DNA from 3 places in the Paenarthrobacter sp. NPDC057981 genome. Region 2 is predicted to be linked to each of the others. Evidence: predicted binding sites of a transcription regulator. Region 2 holds the regulator's gene; each other region holds the start of a gene.
What was found. Region 2 encodes HrcA, which represses chaperone genes, less so after heat shock. Its sites were predicted from a motif close to TTNGCACTCGNNNNNNNCGAGTGCNAA; they were not measured.
Positions count from the first base shown of each region.

Region 1 (2,265 bases), on a different contig from region 2:
CAGGGTGGCCGGACTGGTGCAGGGTGGAGGTTGGACTCTCAGTACGGTAGCCAACTGGGGAGGCATTCCGCAGCAGACCTCCGTGATCTTCTATAACGCTCCAACCCAGAAAGCCAACGCCGAGGCTTTGGGCGCGCTTCTGGGCATCCAGTCGATCGTGGAGACCCCGGATGTGCAGCAGCCCCTGGTTGTAGTAGCGGGACCCGGCTACCAGTAACCGCGCGGCTCCCAGGCCCAAAAACCCAAACTCGGTTAAGCCTCAATAACAAAAGCGGCGCCCTGCCCATTGAGGGCAGCGCGCTGACAGTGACTGTGGTTACAGTGGATTAATTCCGGTCCGGAGATCCCGGCAACCTGTCTTGGCTACTGCGAAAGTGTGGGCATCATGGCATTGGGAACCGTCAAATGGTTCAACGCCGAAAAGGGCTACGGATTCATCACTGTGGATGACTCCGGTGACGACGTCTTCGTGCATTGGTCCGCTATCCAGATGGATGGCTTCCGCGCCCTGGAAGAGGGCCAGCGTGTTGAGTTCGAACTGGGTGAGGGCCAGAAGGGTCCGCAGGCCGAAGGCGTGCGCGTCGCCTGACGCTTTCACTGTTCGCCGGGCGGCCGTCAGCTCTCGGCTGAAACCCTCTGAGTGGGTGCCAAAAGTGGCGCCTCTGCTTGCACTCTCACCAGTCGAGTGCTAATTATTGATTTAGCACTCCTACGGTTCGACTGCTAATCCGTTCCGGCTACACCGGTAACGGAATGATGGTGGAACCGCTGGGGGACGAAGAAACACCTTGGTGGGGTGAGGTCCGGAGCGCGGGGCATACAGAGGCTGCACGCAAAAGACCGTCCGTCGCGGGCATCCCACCTGACAGGTACCTTCTTAACGACTGTCCCGAAAGGACTACCGCCGTTATGGCCAAGATCATTGCATTTGATGAAGAGGCACGCCGCGGCCTCGAGCGGGGCCTGAACACCCTCGCTGACGCCGTCAAGGTCACCCTCGGCCCGCGTGGACGCAACGTCGTCCTCGAAAAGAAGTGGGGCGCTCCCACGATCACCAACGATGGCGTTTCCATCGCCAAGGAGATCGAGCTGGACGACCCTTACGAGAAGATCGGTGCTGAGCTGGTCAAGGAAGTTGCCAAGAAGACGGATGACGTCGCTGGCGACGGTACCACCACTGCAACCGTTCTTGCCCAGGCACTGGTAAAGGAAGGCCTGCGCAACGTTGCCGCCGGCGCCGACCCGCTGTCCCTCAAGCGCGGTATCGAGAAGGCTGTTGAGGCAGTCATCAGCGAACTGCTGAACTCCGCCAAGGAAATCGAAACCAAGGAAGAGATCGCAGCCACGGCTTCCATCTCCGCCGGCGACCCGGAAATCGGCAGCCTGATCGCCGAAGCCCTGGACAAGGTGGGCAAGGAAGGCGTCATCACGGTTGAAGAGTCCAACACCTTTGGTCTGGAACTCGAGCTCACCGAGGGCATGCGCTTCGACAAGGGCTACATCTCCGCTTACTTCGTCACCGACGCAGAGCGCCAGGAAACGGTCCTCGAAGACCCGTACATCCTGATCGTCAACTCCAAGATCTCCAACGTGAAGGAACTCGTCACGGTACTGGAGAAGGTCATGCAGTCCAACAAGCCGCTGCTGATCATCGCCGAAGACATCGAGGGCGAGGCCTTGGCCACCCTGATTGTCAACAAGATCCGTGGCACCTTCAAGTCCGTTGCCGTCAAGGCTCCGGGCTTCGGTGACCGCCGCAAGGCACAGCTGGCCGACATCGCCATCCTCACCGGTGGCCAGGTCATCTCCGAAGAAGTTGGCCTCAAGCTCGAAAACGCCGGCCTGGACCTCCTTGGCACCGCCCGCAAGGTTGTTGTCACCAAGGACGAGACCACCATCGTTGAAGGTGCCGGCGACGCCGACGCCATCGCGGGCCGCGTCGCCCAGATCCGCGCCGAGATCGAGAACTCCGACTCCGACTACGACCGCGAGAAGCTGCAGGAGCGCCTGGCCAAGCTGGCCGGCGGCGTTGCAGTCATCAAGGCCGGTGCCGCAACCGAAGTTGAGCTCAAGGAACGCAAGCACCGCATTGAGGACGCCGTCCGCAACGCAAAGGCTGCCGTTGAAGAAGGCATCGTTGCCGGTGGTGGCGTTGCCCTCATCCAGGCCGGTGCCAAGGCATTCGCCAACCTGTCCCTCGAGAACGACGAAGCAACCGGCGCCAACATCGTCAAGGTTGCCATCGACGCTCCGCTGAAGCAGATC
Region 1 covers NZ_JBHVQI010000026.1:59,216-61,480, reverse strand. The annotation lists gene ACFVSI_RS18670 (LytR C-terminal domain-containing protein) at 1-217, shown strand, start outside; gene ACFVSI_RS18665 (cold-shock protein) at 386-589, shown strand; gene groL (chaperonin GroEL) at 910-2,265, shown strand, end outside.
Region 1: groL (chaperonin GroEL) is a predicted target of HrcA. The motif match lies at 701-727, and genes of this name have one in related genera.

Region 2 (2,265 bases):
GGGCACGCTCAGGGTGGCGTGCAGATCATCACCTTCACGAACGAACGTGGAATCGTTGTTCACGCGGATCTCCACGTAGAGATCGCCCGCCGGACCACCGGCGGGTCCGGCTTCGCCCTGGCCGGACAGCTGGATACGCGTGCCGGTGGCGACACCTGCCGGCACCTTGATGGTCAACGAACGGCGGCTCCGGATGCGGCCCTGGCCGCTGCACTCGTTGCAGGGATCCTTGATAACGGTGCCGAATCCTTCACAGGTGCCGCAGGGCGCGGTGGTCATGACCTGGCCAAGGATGGAGCGCACTGCGCGCTGGACCTGGCCGCTGCCGCCGCAAATGTCGCAGCGTTCGGGGTGGGTGCCGGGACGGCAGCAGCTGCCATCACACGTTGGGCAGACCACGGCCGTATCAACTTCAAGCTTCTTGTTGACGCCGAACACCGCGTCCTTGAGGTCGATCCGGACACTGATGAGGGCGTCCTGGCCGCGCCGGACACGGGAGGCCGGCCCTCCGTGTCCGCCGCCTCCGCCAAAGAAGGTGTCGAAGATGTCCTGGAAGGCGAAGCCCTGGCCTGCGTACCCGCCACCGAAGCCGTTGTCAGTTCCGTTTTCATTGCCGGTGGCGTCGTAGACGCGGCGTTTCTGGGGATCTGACAACACTTCGTATGCGTGGGTCACGGCCTTGAACTGCTCCGCGACATCTTCACCGGGGTTTACGTCCGGGTGGAGTTTCCGTGCCAGCTTGCGGTACGCCTTTTTGATCTCTTCCCCGGTGGCTTCCGGCGAGACTCCCAAAACGTCATAGTGGCTGCTCAAAGTCGGTATCTCTTCCTGGTTGTACTGCGGATGTTTCCTCGGGCCGCTTTTCAGCCGCCGAGAATGCGGGAAAGGTAACGGGCCACGGCGCGTACCGCCGCCATGGTGGTGGGATAGTCCATGCGGGTGGGTCCGAGGATGCCCACCTTGGCACCTGATCCGTAGCCGGTGGCCACGACAGATGCCTCGGCGAGACCGTCGTACGGATTCTCCCGGCCAATGCTGACCGTGACGCCTCGGGGATCGTCTCCCATGTCCGACAACAACCGGAGCATGACAACTTGTTCCTCAAGCGCCTCCAGCACCGGACCGATGCTCAAGGGGAAATCGACGTTGGACCGTGCGAGGTTGGCCGTACCGGCCATGAGGATACGTTCTTCACGGCTGGTGTCGCTCAACGATTCCAGTCCATTGGCGAGCGATTGTGCGAGGGCCCGAAGATCTGGCGGACACAGGGCAACAACGGACGGAAGCACCTGAGGCAAAAGGGCCAGCTGGGTGCCGGCGATGCTGCCAAGGAAACGTGACCTCAACAACATCAGGGCCTCGTTGCTCACATCGGCGCCGGCCTCGATCACCTTCTGCGCAACGCTTCCGGTATCCGCTATGAGGACCACCAGCACTTGTTTGGGTGCCAGCAGGACAAACTCCGCGTGGCGGACCAATGCGCGGTGCGAATGCGGGTACTGCACGACGGCGACCTGGTTGGTCAGCTGCGAAAGGAGCCTGACGGTGCGCTCAAGGATGTCATCGACGTCGTCGGGGCCCTCCAACAACGAATGAATGGCCCGACGCTCTGCGGCAGACAACGGCTTGACCTGCGAGATGCGGTCTACAAAGAGACGGTAGCCCTTGTCCGTGGGAATCCGGCCCGCACTGGTATGCGGGGCAGCAATGAGCCCTTCTTCTTCCAAGACCGCCATATCATTGCGGATTGTCGCACTGGAAACCCCCAGGTGATGGCGCTCAACGAGGGCCTTGGATCCCACGGGCTCCCGGGAATGCACGTAATCCTCAACGATGGCACGCAGCACTTCCAGCTTGCGTGGCTCACTCATTGCTCCACCTCCTGACAACTTCCATGGTCCTTGGGACCGTCCCCGCGGGGCCTCCAGCGGGCCACCACACTTAGCACTCAACATGCCCAAGTGCTAACAAGTCTAGTATGAGCTACCACGTTGTTAGCATTGAAACCGTCCGCGGACTGTATCCGGGACGACGAGCCAGTACAGCGGGATCGCAGCTGGTGCCCGTCCTTTCGCATACCAGCACAGAGGTAGGAATTCCTTGGCTTTCGACAATTGGGGCCCGCAGGATCTGACGGCCCCGGCCAAACGCCAACTCCCCGAGGTTCCGGTCCAACGCGGAATGGTCCTGGAGGACGTCCAGTCGGGGTGGGTGGGCGAAGTCACCCGGGTCGAAAAGACCGGCGGCATGCACATCGTGGCCCTC
Region 2 covers NZ_JBHVQI010000004.1:82,998-85,262, reverse strand. The annotation lists gene dnaJ (molecular chaperone DnaJ) at 1-813, opposite strand, end outside; gene hrcA (heat-inducible transcriptional repressor HrcA) at 864-1,871, opposite strand; gene ACFVSI_RS06675 (DUF3097 domain-containing protein) at 2,101-2,265, shown strand, end outside.

Region 3 (2,265 bases), on a different contig from region 2:
ATGAGGGCGTCCTCGAGGACAGCTTCCTGGCGCTCTGCGTCGGTGACGAAGTACGGGGACAGGTAGCCCTTGTCGAACTGCATGCCTTCGGTGAGGACCAGCTCGGTCTGCGTGGTGGAGGACTCTTCGATGGTGATGACGCCATCCTTGCCCACCTTGCCGAAGGCCTCGGCCAGCAGCTCGCCAACTTCATCGCTCTGCGCGGAGATGGCTGCAACGTTGGCTACCTGGGTGCCTTCGACTTCGCGGGCGTTATCGAGCAGACGTGCAGCGACAGCCTCAACGGCAACTTCGATGCCGCGCTTGATCTCACCCGGTGCGGCGCCGGCTGCAACGTTGCGCAGGCCTTCCTTGACCAGGGCCTGTGCAAGCACGGTGGCGGTGGTGGTGCCGTCACCGGCAACATCGTTGGTCTTGGTGGCGACTTCCTTGGCCAGCTGTGCGCCAAGGTTCTCGTAGGGGTCGTCAAGCTCGACTTCACGGGCGATGGTGACGCCATCGTTGGTGATCGTGGGGGCGCCCCACTTCTTGTCCAGGACGACGTTGCGGCCGCGCGGGCCCAGCGTCACCTTGACAGTGTTGGCGAGCTTGTCGATACCGGCCTCAAGCGACCGGCGGGCAGCATCGTTAAAAGCAAGCTGCTTTGCCATGGTTGTGTCCTTTCGAGACAGAAAACCCGCACCGCTGACGCTCGGAATGATTCCAACGCGACGGCGGTGCGGGGCTCCAGGAAGTTACTTTACGACGATCGCGAGGACGTCGCGGGCGGACAGAACGAGGTACTCGCTGCCACCGGTCTTGACTTCGGTTCCACCGTACTTGGAGTAGATGACGACGTCGCCGACAGCTACGTCCACCGGTACGCGGTTGCCGTTGTCATCGAAGCGGCCGGGGCCGATTGCAACAACTTCGCCTTCCTGCGGCTTCTCCTGTGCGGAGTCCGGAATAACCAGGCCGGAAGCCGTGGTCTGCTCTGCTTCGAGCGGGCGAACAACAATACGATCCTCAAGAGGCTTAATCGAGACCGACACTCGGACTCTCCTTTTCATGAGCTGATTCATGGACTAAGAACTAGGGTGCCGTGGCGTTCAACCGTCGTCGCGGTGCCGGTGGACGCCTGGCGGGATTAGCACCCTCACAGGGAGAGTGCTAACTAGACTCTATGTAAGGCGTTAGCACTCGGTCAAGGTGAGTGCCAGCATTTCGTCATGGGTGAACCGGGGTCACTGGTCCCGGAGGTCGTCCAGATCGTAGTCTTCGCCGTCGTCGTCCTCATCAAGGGAGCCGCTGCCGCGGTTCAAGTACAGGACCACCGCGGAGGCCACTGCCACGACGCCGGAGATCACCAGCGCGATCACCCCACCCAAACGCGCGCCGCTGTAAAGATCGCGGATGTCCCGCGCCTCATCCGTGGCATCGCTGACGCTCTTGCCGGTCACGGAATAGGCTGCGGCGTTGAAGGAGTCCAGCGCGAAAATAACGATCAGCAGGCCGATACAGACTACCGCAATGACAGCGCCCGCGATCAGGGCAGGACGGGCGTACTTGATGAGGCGGGAGGGCGGCAGGGCTGCGTTGTCTTCCATAAAAACAACCCTATCCGGCTGATTCCACAGTCACACCGCCATGACGCGCGAGGTTAGGCTTGTACGCATGCCTCACGCACCGCAGGAACAGATCGCGCCCTTGCTGACTACTGAAGGATGGGAACTTCTTGCCTCGCTGGGGCCCTACCGGGAGGCCGATGCGTTCAGCACCAACGCCGAGCTCCGGAAGGCCGGCCACTCCCCCGAACTTGTTGCCGCCGTCCTGACGCAATCGCGCCTGCGGACCCGCGCCGAGGCCAAGTTCGGCGAATTCGCCCGCCAGATGCTCTTTACGCAGGCGGGTTTGGAGCAGGCCACGAGATTGAATGTCGCCGCCCGCCACGCTGAACGATTCTCCCAGGCCGGCATCAGCCACGTCGCCGACCTCGGCTGCGGCCTGGGTGCCGACTCCATGGCGATGGCCTCCATGGACATCGCGGTCACTGCCGTGGAAATGGATGAAACCACCGCGGCCTGCGCCATGATCAACCTCATGCCTTTTCCGCATGCGAGCGTTGTGCACACAGACGCGGAGTCGGTGGATCTTGAAGGGATCGACGGCGTATGGCTGGATCCCGCCCGACGCACCACCTCCACCTCGGGAACCAAGAGGATCTGGGACCCGGAGGCCTTCTCCCCGCCCTTGTCGTTTGTTGAGAGCCTTGCGGCCACAGGGCGT
Region 3 covers NZ_JBHVQI010000005.1:87,459-89,723, forward strand. The annotation lists gene groL (chaperonin GroEL) at 1-650, opposite strand, end outside; gene groES (co-chaperone GroES) at 735-1,031, opposite strand; gene ACFVSI_RS07665 (hypothetical protein) at 1,224-1,586, opposite strand; gene ACFVSI_RS07670 (SAM-dependent methyltransferase) at 1,654-2,265, shown strand, end outside.
Region 3: groES (co-chaperone GroES) is a predicted target of HrcA. The motif match lies at 1,173-1,199, and genes of this name have one in related genera.